DNA from 3 places in the Streptomyces sp. NPDC086549 genome. Region 2 is predicted to be linked to each of the others. Evidence: predicted binding sites of a transcription regulator. Region 2 holds the regulator's gene; each other region holds the start of a gene.

Region 1 (5,436 bases), on a different contig from region 2:
GTGGAGCAGCTTGCGCAGGAAACGCCGGTAGAGGACGGCCGGCGGTCGCTGCGGGACACCCAGCGCGCTCAGGTCGAGGTTGCGTGCCACCAGCGGCAGCACTCGCCGCAGCCGGATGGCGTGGTGCACGGCCGAGTACAGCATCACCAGGGCGAAGTGCGCGCTGAAGACGGCCAGCGCGGTGGCCAGCACCCAGTCCGGGGCGTCGGTCCGGCTGGCCAGCGCGAGCAGCATCACCGTCCGGATCGCGAACCGCATGGTGCGGTTGAGCTGCAGCGTCGCCAGCCGGCGGACGAAGCCGGGCGCCCGGGTGTGCAGTACCTCGTCGACGACGTAGGTCACGGCCGACGCCACGGCGAACCACCGCACCGACGGCAGCAGCGCGAAGACGGGAAGCGCCGCGAAGCCGGCACCGAGCAGGAGTACGAGCAGGAGGTCGGTTCTCCCGCGCACGCGCAGGACCCCACACAACCGACGAATGATCACGGACAAGGCGTTCCCCCCACGGGATTGCACACGGTCACACGGCCTGCCAAAAGCCGTTGGTCGCCTGTTCGACAGGGGAGGGGTCCGAAGAGTTGTACGCCTAGTCCTGGGAAAGATTTCACCTCCTGTTCAGTCAAGGGCGTTTCCCGCCGCCGGGCATGGGAAAGGCCCGGGTCTCCCTCACGGGACCCGGGCCTTCCCTTCATCCGGCCGCGTCCGTCACGCCGCGACCGGAACCTCCGGCGCCGCGCCGTTCGTGGCCGGCGACAGGGCCAGCTCCAGGACCTGGCGGACGTCCGTGACGGCGTGGACGTCGAGCTTGTCCAGCACCTCGGCCGGGACGTCGTCCAGGTCGGGCTCGTTGCGCTTCGGGATGATGACGGTGCTCACCCCGGCCCGGTGGGCGGCCAGCAGCTTCTGCTTCACGCCGCCGATCGGAAGGACCCGGCCGGTCAGCGAGACCTCGCCCGTCATCGCCACGTCCGTGCGGACCAGACGGCCGGACAGGAGCGAGGCCAGGGCCGTCGTCATCGTGATGCCGGCGCTCGGGCCGTCCTTGGGCACCGCGCCCGCCGGGAAGTGGATGTGCACGCCCCGGTCCTTCAGGTCGGCCACCGGCAGCTCCAGCTCGGCGCCGTGGCTGCGCAGGAAGCTCAGCGCGATCTGCGCCGACTCCTTCATCACGTCGCCCAGCTGACCCGTCAGGGTCAGGCCCGCCGCGCCCGTCTCCGGGTCGGCGAGGGACGCCTCCACGAACAGGACGTCACCACCGGCGCCGGTCACCGCGAGGCCCGTCGCCACGCCGGGGACCGACGTGCGGCGCTCCGCCGGGTCCTGGGCGGACTCCGGTACGTGGTGCGGCCGGCCGATCAGGTCGCGCAGGTCGCCGTCCGTGATGGTGAACGGCAGCTCCCGTCGGCCCAGTTCGTGCTCGGCCGCGACCTTGCGCAGCAGCCGGGCGATGGACCGCTCCAGGGTGCGGACGCCCGCCTCCCGCGTGTACTCGCCGGCCAGCTTGCGCAGCGCGCTCTCGTCGAGGGTCACCTCGTCCGTGCCGAGCCCCGCCCGCTCCAGCTGGCGCGGGAGCAGGTGGTCACGGGCGATGACGACCTTCTCGTCCTCGGTGTAGCCGTCGAGGCGGACCAGCTCCATACGGTCGAGCAGGGCCTCCGGGATGGCCTCCAGGACGTTGGCGGTGGCGAGGAAGACGACGTCCGACAGGTCCAGCTCCACCTCCAGGTAGTGGTCCCGGAAGGTGTGGTTCTGCGCCGGGTCCAGGACCTCCAGCAGGGCGGCGGCCGGGTCGCCCCGGTAGTCGGACCCCACCTTGTCGATCTCGTCCAGCAGGACCACCGGGTTCATCGACCCGGCCTCCTTGATGGCGCGCACGATCCGGCCGGGCAGCGCGCCGACGTACGTACGCCGGTGACCGCGGATCTCGGCCTCGTCGCGGACGCCGCCGAGGGCGACACGGACGAACTTGCGGCCCATGGCGTGCGCGACGCTCTCGCCGAGGCTCGTCTTGCCGACGCCGGGCGGGCCGACGAGGGCCAGCACGGCACCTCCGCGCCGGCCGCCGATCACACCGAGGCCGCGGTCGGTACGGCGCTTGCGCACCGCCAGGTACTCGGTGATCCGCGCCTTCACGTCCTCCAGGCCGGCGTGCTCGGCGTCCAGGACCGCCTTGGCGCCCCGGATGTCGTAGGCGCCAGTGTCATCGGTTCGCTCGTTCCAAGGCATTTCGAGGACGGTGTCGAGCCACGTCCGGATCCAGGAACCCTCGGGCGACTGGTCGCTGGACCGCTCCAGCTTGTCGACCTCCTTGAGGGCCGCCTCGCGGACCTTCTCCGGCAGGTCGGCGGCCTCGACGCGGGCGCGGTAGTCGTCGGACTCCTCGGCGGAGTCCTTGCCGTTCTCCCCGTTCAGCTCACGCAGTTCCTTGCGGACCGCCTCCAGCTGACGGCGGAGCAGGAACTCGCGCTGCTGCTTGTCGACGCCCTCCTGGACGTCCTTGGCGATGGTCTCGGCGACGTCCTGCTCGGCGAGGTGGTCGCGCAGCTGCTGGGTGGCGAGCTTGAGACGGGCCACCGGGTCCGCGGTCTCCAGCAGTTCGACCTTCTGCTCGGTCGTCAGGAAGGGCGAGTATCCGGAGTTGTCGGCGAGCGCGGAGACGTCGTCGATGGCCTGGACACGGTCGACGACCTGCCAGGCGCCGCGCTTGCGCAGCCAGGCGGTGGCAAGGGCCTTGTACTCCTTGACCAGTTCGGTGACATGGCCCGGCAGCGGGTCGGGCACCTTCTCGTCGACACGCGTGCCCTCGACCCACAGCGCCGCACCCGGTCCGGTGGTCCCGGCGCCGATCCGCACGCGGCCGCGGCCGCGGATCAGTGCGCCCGGGTCGCCGTCCGCCAGCCGGCCGACCTGCTCGACGGTGCCGAGCACACCGGTGCCCGGGTACGTCCCGTCGATGCGCGGCACCAGAAGGACCTTCGGCTTTCCGGGCTCCGTGCGGGCGGCGGCCTGGGCGGCCTCCACCGCGGCGCGTACGTCGGCGTCGTTGAGGTCCAGCGGAACCACCATCCCGGGCAGCACGACCTCGTCGTCGAGCGGCAGCACAGGCAGAGTGAGCGGTGTGAACGCCGTGGACTCAGCAGCCATGATCTCCCCTTCGGCAGTCAAGTTGAGCTATGCCGACTCAATGCATGTGAGCCCTCGATTGTTCCCAGGGGCATGTTCGCTCTGAGCGATCTCCAAATGACCCTGCCTCACCTGCGAAAACCAGGTGCCGCGCGCGGTTGTGCCCTGACCGCAACGGCGTTGACCGGGGAACGGCCGAGACCGCCGGAGGATTCCCGAGCGGGGGGTCACCGGGAATCCCCGGGCCCGAGCGCGCCGCCGAGGCGGGCATCCCGGGACGGAGATTCGCCCACGCGCGCGTGCCGAAGCGGGCAGGGCGTCCCTCCGTCTTCGAGGCCGGCAAGGCCGGCCGGCGCGGGGGCCGGCGGCGCCGACCCGCTCGGGCCTGTCCGGCGGATCTCGGGTCTGTCCGGCGGATCAGGTCGCAGGAAAGAAGCGGCGCCACATCGACCCAGGTGAGCGGGGCACGCCCTCTCTCCTGCTCGAAAAGCCGGGGCGAGGGCGTGCCGGACCCCGCGTCTGCGGCAAGGTCCGCAGGACAGGCCCTGGGCGTGCCCTAGGCGTGGGCCCGGTCGGCGCGGGCCGTCTGCCGGCGCCGGACGAGCGGCCAGGTGGCGATGCCGATGGTCAGCGCGATCAGGTGGCCCCAGTTGGTCATCGGGTCCGTGAACGCGATCAGGTCCTGCAGCACCATCCCGCCGAACAGGGCGAGCAGGGGCCAGCGCAGCCAGGGGCTGAGCAGCCCGGCCAGGGCACCCGTGCTGGCGGCGACGCCGAAGCTGATGCCGTAGTCCAGGCGGTGCAGGGAGCTTTCGGGCAGGTGTCCCACCAGGACCGCGATCCCCACCGGAACCTCGGTCGCGAGGGTGGCGAGCACATGTCCGAACAGGAAGACACCGGCGGCGCGCGCTCCGCCTATGCGCCGCTCCAGGGCGGTGAGGACGAGCAGGAAGCAGATCGCGTACGCCGACAGGAGCCCGCCCGCGATCCACAGCGCGCTCGCCACCAGGGCGAGTACCGGGGTCCGCACGAGGTGGGCCACGTCGGTGCTGGAGGCCTGGTACAGGGCGTGCATGAGCCCCGGGTCGGCGTCGGCCGCGACCCGCGAGGTGACCGCGAGCAGGGCCGCGTAGGCGAAGGTGAACGGCGTACCGGTGGGGGTGGGCAGCAGCCGCCAGGGGCGCAGGGCACGCAGCCGGGCCGGGAGGCGGCGGCTGCCCGGAAGGGGCCGGCCGGGGACCGGTACGGCCGTGCTCGGCTCGTCCGCCGGAAAGGGCGCCGCTCCCGCCGGGACGAGAGCCACGGCGCCGCGCTGGCGTGGCATCCCGTCCAGCAGGTCGGCGAGTCCGGGGGCCGGCAGGCCGGGGTCGTCGGGAAGGGGCGTGGGCGAGGCCGTCGTTCCGGCCGTCGCGGTCGGTTCCACCGTGACGTGCTCCTTCCGTTTCGCCCCCACCCTTGGCGCACCACGGGCCGCTGTCTATGACCGACGCCACGCGAGCCCCGATTCACAGGATTTTCCGAAGAAGCTCCTGGGTCACGCACGGGCCCCGGCGGAACCGGAGGCGCTCGAACGGGTGATGTGCCGAACCCGGACGCCATCCGTAATTCGCGTGGCCGTAAAGCCGTGTTCGTGCAGGATGGGCGTATGACCGCCGCGTACGAAACGCCCGTAGTCCTGGACCGTCGTGAGGGCCCGTACGGAGAGGTGGTGCTGCGCAGGCACGGCGAGTTGCTGCAGATCATCGCCAACGGGTGCTTCCTGATGGACACCTCCGACGGCCGCTCGGAGCGGCTGCTCGTCGACGCCGCGTACGACGCCCTGGACGGCCGGCCGCAACCCGACGTGCTGATCGGCGGCCTGGGGGTCGGATTCTCGCTCGTACACGCGGCGGCGGATCCCCGCTGGGGGCGGATCACCGTCGTCGAGCGCGAGCCGGCCGTGATCGGCTGGCATCGCGAGGGGCCGCTGTCCGAACTGTCCGCGACCGCCCTCGCCGACCCGCGCACGGAGATCGTGGAGGCCGACCTGGTGTCACACGTCAATGAGACATCCGCCACGTACGACGCGCTCTGCCTGGACATCGACAACGGGCCCGGCTGGACCGTCGACGAGGAGAACGACGGCCTCTACTCGGCGGCTGGACTCGCAAGCTGCGCAAGGATGTTGACACCCGGAGGGGTGCTCGCCGTGTGGTCGGCGCAGCCCTCTCCGGAATTCGAGGGAACCTTGCGGAATGCCGGGTTCCAGCAGGTGCGTACCGAAGAGATCCCCGTTGCCCGGGGCGTTCCGGACGCCGTGCACCTCGCCGTACG
Region 2 (5,436 bases):
GGCCATCTCCGCCGCGGCCTCGGCCTCGGCCGGGTAGGACTTGTAGATGGTCATGTACTGCTCGCCGGTGACGATCCGCTGCACCCCGTCCAGCTCGGCGTCCTGGCCGGTGATCGGCGGCATGGCCGTGACGCCGGCGGCCTTGAGGGCCTTGATGACACCGGCCGCCATGCCGTCGTTGGCGGAGTAGACAGCGGCGATGTTGCCCTTGCCGATCAGGTTGATCGCCTCGGTCATCTCGGCCTGGGCGTTCTCCGGCTTCCAGTCCTTGGTGTCGTAGTGCGCCGCGATCGTCACCTTGCCGTTCAGCTCGGACAGCGCGCCCGACTTGAACTGCTTGGCGTTCGGGTCGGTCGGCGAGCCGTTCACCATGACGACCTTGTCGGAGGTGTCGGCGTTCGAGCCGAGGGCCTCCAGCAGGGTGCGGGCCTGCACCTCGCCGACGAGCTCGTTGTCGAAGGAGATGTACGCGTCGATCGGGCCCTCGGCGAGACGGTCGTACGCGATGACCGGAATGCCCGCTTCCTTGGCCTTCTTCACCTCGCCCGCGATGGCGTGCGAGTCGACCGCGTCGAGCAGGATGACGTCGACCTTGTCGGCGACCATCTGCTGCATCTGCCGGGCCTGCTTGTCGGCGTCCGCCGCCGCGTTGGCGTACTCGACCTTGCCCTGCTTCTTGGTGAGCTCGGCGACCTTGTTCTTGATGATGGGGTAGTCGAACTTCGCGTACCGCGTGTTCGCCGTCTCCGGCAGCAGCAGCCCCACCGTGAGGTCGTTGCCCTTGGTCGGGCTGGCGTCGGCCGAACTCCCCGAAGCGTTCAGCACGCCGCAGCCGGCGAGCGAGAGGGTCATCGTGGAGGCTGCCACGGATATGGCGATACGACGCATTCGGGGGCTCACTTCAGGTGCGTTCCGGACGTGGGGCTGTTTGCGACCCAGATGTCTGAAAAGACAACGCGTCCGCCGCACCTGGCGTCAAGCGGAATCACTTAACGAGTGCGCAACAGCACGCTCCGCTGCTCTTGTGAAGAGGGAACGGAATCACCTCCAAACACTCTTTACGGACCCTCCATCGAACGGAAGTTCATGGGAGGGCAAAGATCCGTACAACCAACTCCATTCCTCGCGAGTCGTGATCACCGACGGCCGGAAGCCGTTGTTCCGACTCGACCAGAGGATCGAATGAACCCAGCCAGACGCATGACCGCCGCGGCCGCCACCGCCCTCGTGCTCGCCACGACTGGCGGCCTGCTCGGCGCCCTTGCGACACCCGCCTCCGCGGCCACCGGTTGCGCCTCGCCGGTCTATACCCGGAAGTTCTTCGCGAACACCAATTTCTCGGGCACTCCGAAGAAGACCGACTGCGACAGCGCGATCGACCAGGACTGGGGCACCGGCGCACCGTTCTCCGGCCTGCCCAAGGACGGTTTCGGCGTCCGATGGACCGTCACCCGTGACTTCGGATCCGGCGGTCCTTTCGCCGTCACCGCCTCCGGGACCGACGGAATCCGCGTCTACCTGGACGGCGGCCGCCAGATCGACCTCTGGTCGAACACGGCGGGTTCACGGTCGAAGAGCCGGAACCTCACGATCCCCCGGGGCAAGCACACCCTGCGGATCGACTACGTCAACTGGACCGGGGCCGCCAAGGTCAAGTTCACGTACGCGCCGCGGACTTCGGCCACCTACGACAAGACCGCCCCGCTCGCCCCGGCAGGCCTCAACGCCACGTATGCGGCCGACACCCAGCAGACGAAGCTGACCTGGCCGAAGAACGCCGAGATGGACCTGGCCGGGTACCGGGTCTACCGGCAGGTGGCGGGCAGTGGCGCCTGGCGGCAGCTGTCCTCGGGGACCACGGCCACCTCGTACACCGACGTCCCGCCCGCCACCGGGGACATGTACGAGTACATCGTCACGGCGTACGACAAGGCCGGGAACGACTCGGCCCAGACCGCGCGCGCCACCGTGACCAGCTTCGCCGTCACCGTCCCGACCGGCTTCACCGCCACCGGCACCGACTCCGGGATCGCCCTGGCCTGGGACCAGGTGCCCGGCGCGGTCCACTACCGCGTGGTCCGCAAGGCCGACGGCGAGCCCTCGATCTACTGGGTGCCCACCGGCACCTCGCTGACCGACACCGGCGTGGCCCGCTCCGCCGAGTACAAGTACCAGGTCGCGGCGGTCGACGTCAGCGGCCGGATCACCGCCTACACCCCGCTCAAGGCGGCACGGCGCCTGGTGGCCGCCCCGGCGAGCGTCCAGGCGTTTCCAAGGCGCAGCGCGGTCACCCTGACCTGGCGGATGGACGACAAGACCGCCGGGGACTACGTGGACTTCCGGGTCTACCGGACCGGCGGCGCGAGCACCGGACGGGTCGAGGTGACCGACCGCTGCGACACCTGGCGGCGCACCCTCGCCGACGGCACCGTCCAGCACCTGTGCACGGACTACTCGGCGGGCGAGAACACCGCCTACCGCTACGTGGTCAAGGCCTACGACAAGGCTGGTACGGAGTCGATCGCGGGCGCCGAGGTGGCCGCCACCACCGGCACCGACGCACAGGCTCCCGCGGCGCCGGCCTCCGCGACGGCGGCCGCCGAGGACTGGGGAACGGTCGTGACCTGGGCCCCCGTGACCGACGCCGACCTCTACCAGTACTCCGTGCTGCGCGGCACGACCGTCGTCGACGGAGACTCGGTCAGCTGCTCCGACGCCGTGCACATCGGCTATGCCGACGCGGGCGCCACCTCGTACCAGGACGTCGGCCCCGCGGACGGCGAGAAACTCTGCTACGTCGTCAAGGCCGTCGACTTCGCCGGCAACGTCGGCGGCGGCGCCACGGCCCACACCGTGGAGCACGATCTGACGCCCACGGTGGAGACGCCCGCCGGGGCCACCCACATGGCCTCCGCGTCGGTCTGGAGCACCGGCACCGTACACGTGGACATGTGGTCGCCCGCGGGCACCGAGACCTACGGCAGCGCCCGTTTCTCCCGCTGGAATCCGCAGACCGGAACCTTCGACGCACTGCCCGAGTCGGAATACACCTCGGTCTACGACCACGACGTCCCCACGGGGACGACTCTGTGGTACCAGGTCTCCGGCGTGCGTGCCGACGGCACCACCTCGCTCCCGGTCCTCGTGAGCGTGGCCGTACCGCCGGTCTCCTGAACAACGCGAAGGGGCCCGGAGACTGCCGTCTCCGGGCCCCTCGTCACAGGCGTCAGTCCGAGGACTGCTGCCGCTTCGGCCGCCACACGACCAGCGCGCTGGTCTGCTGGACCTCCTGGTACGGGACCAGGTCCCGCCGGTAGGAGGCGTGGACGGCGGCCTCGCGCTGCTGCATCGCGGCCGCCGCGCCGTCCAGGGCCGCTTGCATTTCCGCGACGCGGGACTGCAGCGCGGCGACCTGGTTCTCCAGTTCGATGATGCGCTTGATGCCGGCCAGGTTGATGCCCTCGTCCTGCGACAACTGCTGGACGGTGCGCAGCAGTTCAATGTCGCGGGCCGAGTAGCGGCGGCCCCGGCCCGCGGTGCGGTCGGGGGAGACCAGGCCCAGACGGTCGTACTGGCGCAGCGTCTGCGGGTGCAGGCCGGAGAGCTGGGCCGCCACCGAGATGACGTAGACCGGGGTCTCCTCGGTCAGTTCATACGGGTTACGTCGACGGCCTTCCATCACTCTCAAGCTCCCTTCGCGGCCTCGAACAGCTCCGCCCGCGGGTCCTCGTCCGCGGTCGCCTCGCGATACGCCTCAAGCGCGTCACGAGCCTTCCCCGTCAGGTCCTGGGGGACACTCACCTCGACGGTGACCAGGAGGTCGCCGCGGGTGCCGTCCTTGCGGACCGCGCCCTTGCCCCGCGCCCGCATGGTGCGGCCGTTGGGCGTGCCCGGAGGCAGCTTCAGGGTGACGGCGGGGCCGCCGAGGGTCGGGACCCGGACCTCGCCGCCGAGAGCAGCCTCGGCGAACGTCACCGGGACGGTCACCGTGAGGTTGTCGTCCTTGCGGCCGAACACCGGGTGCGTGCCGACGTGCACGACGACGTACAGGTCGCCCGCCGGGCCGCCCCGCTCGCCGGGCGCGCCCTTGCCGCGCAGCCGGATGCGCTGACCGTCCGTCACCCCCGCGGGGATGCGGACCTGCATGGTCCGGGACGACTTGGCGCGGCCGCTGCCCTTGCACTCCAGGCAGGGGTGCTCGGCGATCAGACCGCGGCCCTTGCAGTCGGGGCAGGGGTCGGTGAGCGAGAAGCCGCCGCCCGAACCCCGCGCCACCTGGCCCGTGCCGACGCAGGTCGGGCACACACGCGGTGTGCCGTTCTTGTCGCCGGTGCCGGAGCAGGCCTTGCACGGTGCCTGCGAGGACATCCGCAGCGGGACCGTGGCGCCCTCGATCGCCTCGGTGAAGCTGAGGGTGACCTCGGTGTCGATGTCCTGGCCGCGGCGCGGCTGGGTACGGGGCGTCCCCGTACCGCCTCGGTTGAACAGGCCCCCCAGGACGTCCCCGAACCCGCCGCCGAAGCCTCCTCCGCCCTGGGCGCTGCCGCCTCCGGCTCCGCCGAAGAGGTCACCCAGGTCGAAGTTGAAGGAGCCGCCGCCCGCGCCCGGCCCCGGACGGAAACCGCCGTTGCCGAAGAGGGCGCGTGCCTCGTCGTACTCCTTGCGCTTCTTGGTGTCGCCGAGGACGTCGTTCGCCTCGGAGATCTCCTTGAAGCGCTCTTCCGCCTTGGCGTTGCCCTTGTTGGCGTCCGGGTGGAACTCGCGGGCGAGCTTCCGGTACGCCTTCTTGATCTCGGCCTCGGTGGCGTCCTTGGGGACGCCGAGGACCTTGTAGTAGTCCTTCTCGATGAAGTCCTTGGTGCTCATCCTCGACGTCCCTCCTTCCGCTCAGTGTTTACGTCAGCCCTCCTCCGGGCCACCGCTCTCCTTGTCGTCGGCCGCGGCGCCCTCGTCGGCGCCCTCGGCCTTGACCGTCTGCGCGCCGGGCTGCGGCTCGGCGACGGCCACCCGCGCGGGGCGGATGGTGCGCTCGCCGATGCGATACCCGGGCTGCAGAATCGCCACGCACGTCGTCTCGGTGACGTCCGGCGCGTACGAGTGCATCAGGGCCTCGTGGATCGTCGGGTCGAAGGGCTCGCCCTCCTTGCCGAACTGCTGCAGCCCCATCTTCGCCGCGACGGTCTCCGTCGACTCGGCGACGGACTTGAAGCCGCCGACGAGTTCGCCGTGCTCCCGCGCGCGGCCGATGTCGTCGAGCACGGGCAGGAGCTCGGTCAGGAGGTTCGCGATGGCGACCTCCCGGACCGCTACCCGGTCGCGCTCGACGCGGCGGCGGTAGTTCTGGTACTCCGCCTGAAGGCGCTGGAGGTCCACCGTGCGCTCACCGAGCGCCGTGCGCACCTGGTCCAGCTGGGCGACCAGACCGGCGTTCTGTGC
Region 3 (5,436 bases), on a different contig from region 2:
ACCGCTTCCTGCTGAACTTCCCCATCGGCACCACCCCCGAGGAGCTCCCCGCCTCCTACCCCGACGGCGACGAGGAGCAGCTCGCCGCGCGCTGGCGGCGGGACGGAATTCCGGCGGCGTACGAGCACTGCGGCACGGCGGGCGACGAGCCCGACCAACTGCTCCTGCGGTGGGTGGGCTGGGCTCAGCCCCCGGACCACCAGCTGGCCTTCGCCACCGCCCTGACCCGGACGGTGTCGGCGGCGATGGACATGGCGGGCGGCCGCCGCGACTCCCTCGACGGCGAGCCGGCGCGGCAGCGCCCCTGGCAGCAGGCCCTGAGCTGGTTCATCGCCTCCTACCCGCTGCTCGGCGGCATCGCGGCCGGGATCAAGCTCGTCGCCGACGCCGAACTCGCCCGCGCCCACGGCATCTCCGTCGCCGCGGTGAACCCGGAAGCCGGCGAGATCTACATCAATCCCCTGTGCCGGTTCGACGACGAGGAGTGGCGGTTCATCCTCGGGCACGAGATGCTGCACGCCGCCCTGCGCCACGGCGACCGCTGCGGCACCCGGGACCCCTACCTCTTCAACATCGCCTGCGACTACGTCATCAACGGCTGGCTCTGCGAGATGCAGATCGGCACCATGCCGGAGGGCCTGCTGTACGACCCGGCGCTCGCCGGCCTCTCCTCCGAGGAGGTCTACGACCGCATCGCCGGCGACCTGCGCCGGATGCGCCGCCTGGCCACCCTGCGCGGCAAGGGCCTCGGCGACGTGCTCGGCGCCCCGCTCGGCCCGCCCGGCGACTACGTCGACCTCGACGGGTTCTACCGCCGCGGCCTGAGCCAGGGCCTGGACCTGCACCAGCAGCAGGACCGCGGTTTCCTGCCCGGCGGCCTGGTCGAGGAGATCCGCGCGCTCAGCCACCCGCCGCTGCCCTGGGACGCCCGACTCGCCCGCTGGTTCGACGAGTTCGTGCCCCGTCCGGAGCCGGTCCGGTCGTACGCCCGCCCCTCGCGCCGCCAGTCGTCCACCCCCGACATCCCGCGCGCGGGCCGCTATTTTCCGCCCGAGGAGGTCGCCCGCTGCACCTTCGGCGTGGTCCTCGACACCTCCGGCTCCATGGACCGCACCCTGCTCGGCAAGGCGCTGGGCGCGATCGCCTCCTACGCCGAGGCCCGCGACGTGCCGGCCGCCCGGGTGGTCTTCTGCGACGCCGCCGCGCACGACGCCGGCTACCTGCCGGTCACGGAGATCGCCGGCCGGGTACGGGTGCACGGCCGCGGCGGTACGGTCCTGCAGCCCGGGATCGACCTGCTGCACCGGGCGGACGACTTCCCGCCGGGCGCTCCGGTGCTGGTCATCACCGACGGCTGGTGCGACGTGCTGCGGGTGCGCCGCGAGCACGCCTACCTGATCCCGCAGGGCGGACGGCTGCCGTTCACCCCCCGTGGGCCCGTCTTCAAGGTGCAGTGAGTCCGGATGTGATCGGATGGGACCCGCAGAACCCGGAATGGGACTCCCATACGAAAGGAACAACCGTGGCCACCACGCGCACCGCACACACCGTCTGGGAAGGCAACCTGATCGAGGGCAATGGTGTCGTCACCTTCGACTCCTCCGGCATCGGCCAGCAGCCGGTGTCGTGGCCGTCGCGCGCCGAGAAGGCGAACGGCAAGACCAGCCCCGAGGAGCTGATCGCCGCCGCCCACTCCAGCTGCTTCTCCATGGCGCTCTCGCACGGCCTGACCGGCGCCGGCACCCCGCCCACCAAGCTCGTCACCTCGGCGGACGTCACCTTCCAGCCGGGTGAGGGCATCACCGGCATCCACCTCACCGTCGAGGGCACCGTCCCCGGCCTGGACGAGGACGCGTTCGTCGCCGCCGCCGAGGACGCCAAGAAGAACTGCCCGGTCAGCCAGGCCCTGACCGGCACCACCATCACCCTGTCGGCGAAGCTCGCCTGAACGCCGTACGTCCTTGGATGCCGCGTCCCCACCAGGGCGCGGCATCGCCGTTTCGGGGTACCCGGCATTGACAACGGCCCGCTCAAGTTTTGTGCTGGAGTCGGGGAAGCGCCCGGGTGGAAGGGGACGGAGATGGCACGCGCGGTCGGGATCGATCTCGGGACGACGAACTCGGTGGTGGCCGTCCTGGAGGGCGGCGAGTCCACCGTCGTCGCCAACGCCGAAGGGGCGAGGACCACACCCTCGGTGGTGGCCTTCGCCAAGAACGGCGAGGTACTGGTCGGCGAGGTCGCCAAACGGCAGGCCGTGACGAACGTGGAACGCACCGCACGGTCGATGAAGCGGCACATGGGAGACGCGCACTGGCGCTTCCCGGAGAGCGGCTCCGTCGACGGCACCCGCTACCGCGCCCAGGAGCTGTCGGCGCGGGTGCTGCAGAAGCTGAAGCGGGACGCGGAGGCCTACCTCGGCGAGGACGTCACCGACGCGGTGATCACCGTACCGGCGTACTTCGACGACTCCCAGCGGCAGGCGACCAAGGAGGCCGGGGAGATCGCCGGCCTCAAGGTGCTGAGGATCATCAACGAGCCGACGGCCGCCGCCCTCGCCTACGGCCTGGACCGCGGCGAGGAGCAGACCGTCCTCGTCTTCGACCTCGGCGGCGGCACCTTCGACGTCTCCCTCCTGGACATCGGCGACGGCGTCATCGAGGTGAAGGCCACCAACGGCGACACCCACCTCGGCGGCGACGACTGGGACCAGCGGATCGTCGAGCACCTGGCCAAGCGGTTCAAAGGGCAGTACGGCATCGACCTCGCGGGCGACAAGATGGCGGTGCAGCGACTGCGCGAGGCCGCCGAGAAGGCCAAGATCGAGCTGTCGTCCTCGTCCGAGACCACCATCAACCTCCCCTACATCACCGCCTCCGCCGAGGGCCCGCTGCACCTGGACGAGAAGCTGACCCGCGCCCAGTTCCAGGAGCTCACAAGTGACCTGCTCGACCGCTGCAAGAACCCCTTCCACCAGGCGGTCAAGGACGCCAACGTCAAGCTGTCCGCCATCGACCACGTCATCCTCGTCGGCGGATCGACCCGGATGCCCGCGGTCACCGACCTGGTCAAGGAGCTCACCGGAAAGGACCCGCACAAGGGCGTCAACCCCGACGAGGTGGTGGCGGTCGGCGCCACCCTCCAGGCGGGCGTCATCCGCGGCGACGTCAAGGACGTGCTCCTGCTGGACGTCACCCCGCTGTCCCTGGGCATCGAGACCAAGGGCGGCATCATGACCAAGCTCATCGAACGCAACACCACGATCCCGACCCGCCGTTCGGAGATCTTCACCACCGCCACCGACAACCAGTCCTCGGTCGGCATCCAGGTCTACCAGGGCGAGAGGGAGATCGCCGCCTACAACAAGAAGCTCGGCGTCTTCGACCTCACCGGCCTGCCGCCCGCCCCGCGCGGAGTCCCGCAGATCGAGGTGGCCTTCGACATCGACGCCAACGGGATCATGCACGTCTCGGCGAAGGACCTCGCCACCGGACGCGAGCAGAAGATGACGGTCACCGGCGGCTCCGCCCTGCCCAAGGACGACATCGACCGCATGATGCGGGAGGCCGAACAGTACGCCGAGGACGACCGCAAACGCCGCGAGGCCGCCGAAACCCGCAACCAGGCCGAACAACTCGTCTACCAGACCGAGAAGTTCCTCCAGGAGAACCAGGAACGGGTGCCGCCCGACACCAAGACCGAGGTCGAGGCGGCGGCCGCGGAACTCAAGACCCTGCTGGAACAGAACGCCGAGACCGCCGCCCTGCGCACCGGCGTCGACAAACTCGCCTCCGTGAGCCAGAAGATGGGCCAGGCCATGTACGCCCAGGCCCAGCAGCAGACACCCACCGAGACCACCACACCGCAGGACGAGGAGGGCGTGGTCGACGCGGAGATCGTCGACGACGAACAGGACGCGAAGGGAGGCGCCGCCTAGGGCCACAGGCCCGAGAGGCCCCGGTCGTCCCTATCCGGTCGGCAGTGTTGCGCATACCGCATCCAGCACGGACGCATACGGTGTACCGAATACCGTCAGCCGGGAGCGCAGCCCCTCCAGGGCGTCGCGGTGCTCGGTGAGCAGCTCGGTGCTGCCGGTCCGGGCCGCGCACTCCAGCACCGCCGGCAGGAAGTCCGGCAGCTCCTCGCCGCTGAACTCCAGGCCGTGCTCCCGGTAGACGTCCTCGAACCGGACCAGAGACCCGCCCCGCCGCCCGATGCAGCCGTTGCTCCACCGGCTCAGGTACAGGCCGTGCCGGTGCCCGAGCCCGAAGACCCGCACATAGTGCTCGGCCAGCTCGCACAGCGGGGTCACCGCCGCGTGGTCGGTGAACTCCCGCAGCTGTGGGGCGGCTTCGCGCAGCAGCGGCAGCCGGACGACGAAATCGTCGTCCGGATACGTCAGACAGAGCGCAGCCGCCTGGTACAGCACCGCGTCCGACGGCATCCGGCCTCCTTCGCGTCGTCGGAGGCCGGCCGCCGCTCGCGGTCGGACACGTGCGTTCCCCGGCCGGCGCCCCGACGGACGACGATCGCCCTGGACACCGGCCCGTGGTTCAGAACCTAGGGGCGAGAAGGCGGACGCACCCGTTCGCGGCACCCGTCCGGGTCAGGGCTTGCGCGCCACCCCCGCGTACACGGGCACCACACCCTCCGCCTGAGCCGCCACATCCACCGGCTCCGGCCGCCACCCGTACACCGGGATCACACCGGGGCCCAGCAGCTCCAGACCGTCGAAGAACCGCGAGAACTCCGGCAGTGTACGCGGATGGAACGGCGTCCCGCTCCTGCGGAACAGCTCCGCCGCCTTGGCCACACCCTCCGGACTCAGATCCTGCGTGACCTGGGACAGGATCAGGAAGCTGCCCGGGGCGAGCGCCGCGACGTACCGCTCCACCAGCCCGTACACGTCGTCCTCCGCGTCCCCCAGATAGTGGGTGAGCGCCACCAGCGACAGCGACACCGGCCGGTCGAAGTCGAGGGACTCGCCCGCCAGCCGCAGGATGGTCTCGGGATCGCGGACGTCGGCGTGCACATAGTCCGTGCCGCCCTCGACGGAACTGCTCAGCAGCGCCTCCGCGTGCCGCAGCACGATCGGGTCGTTGTCCGCGTACACCACCTTGGACTCCGCAGCCGCGCCCTGCGCCACCTGATGCAGATTGGGCTCGGTGGGAATGCCGGTGCCGATGTCCAGGAACTGGCGGATCCCCGCCTCGGCGGCCGTACGGACGGCCCGGTGCATGAACCGCCGGTTGGCGCGCGCCCCGCGCACCGCCGTGCCGTCCGCGGCCAGGATCTTCCGGGCCAGCTCCTCGTCCACCGGGTAGTTGTCCTTGCCGCCCAGCCACCAGTCGTACACCCGCGCGGGATGCGGCCTGCTGGTGTCGATGGTGGTGGGCGCGGCTTCGGATCCGGTCATACCGTGTCTGCTCCGTCCTCAGA

What was found. The regulator HspR, encoded in region 2, represses chaperone genes until heat shock. The targets are predictions, from matches to a motif close to TTGAGNNNNNNNNNCTCAA.
Region 1: the regulator HspR is predicted to act here: its motif matches at 3,167-3,185, upstream of lon (endopeptidase La).
Region 3: the regulator HspR is predicted to act here: its motif matches at 2,016-2,034, upstream of dnaK (molecular chaperone DnaK).

What each region holds. Positions count from the first base shown of each region.
Region 1 is NZ_JBIVBS010000002.1:170,507-175,942, forward strand. It holds gene ACIPSA_RS07440 (hypothetical protein) at 1-453, opposite strand, end outside; gene lon (endopeptidase La) at 706-3,144, opposite strand; gene ACIPSA_RS07450 (rhomboid-like protein) at 3,680-4,546, opposite strand; gene ACIPSA_RS07455 (spermidine synthase) at 4,769-5,436, shown strand, end outside.
Region 2 is NZ_JBIVBS010000015.1:8,400-13,835, reverse strand. It holds gene ACIPSA_RS36790 (substrate-binding domain-containing protein) at 1-888, opposite strand, end outside; gene ACIPSA_RS36785 (fibronectin type III domain-containing protein) at 1,183-3,174, shown strand; gene ACIPSA_RS36780 (heat shock protein transcriptional repressor HspR) at 3,227-3,679, opposite strand; gene dnaJ (molecular chaperone DnaJ) at 3,685-4,866, opposite strand; gene grpE (nucleotide exchange factor GrpE) at 4,900-5,436, opposite strand, start outside.
Region 3 is NZ_JBIVBS010000003.1:455,090-460,525, forward strand. It holds gene ACIPSA_RS13025 (hypothetical protein) at 1-1,457, shown strand, start outside; gene ACIPSA_RS13030 (OsmC family protein) at 1,523-1,948, shown strand; gene dnaK (molecular chaperone DnaK) at 2,081-3,934, shown strand; gene narJ (nitrate reductase molybdenum cofactor assembly chaperone) at 3,965-4,441, opposite strand; gene ACIPSA_RS13045 (SAM-dependent methyltransferase) at 4,604-5,413, opposite strand; gene ACIPSA_RS13050 (helix-turn-helix domain-containing protein) at 5,432-5,436, opposite strand, start outside.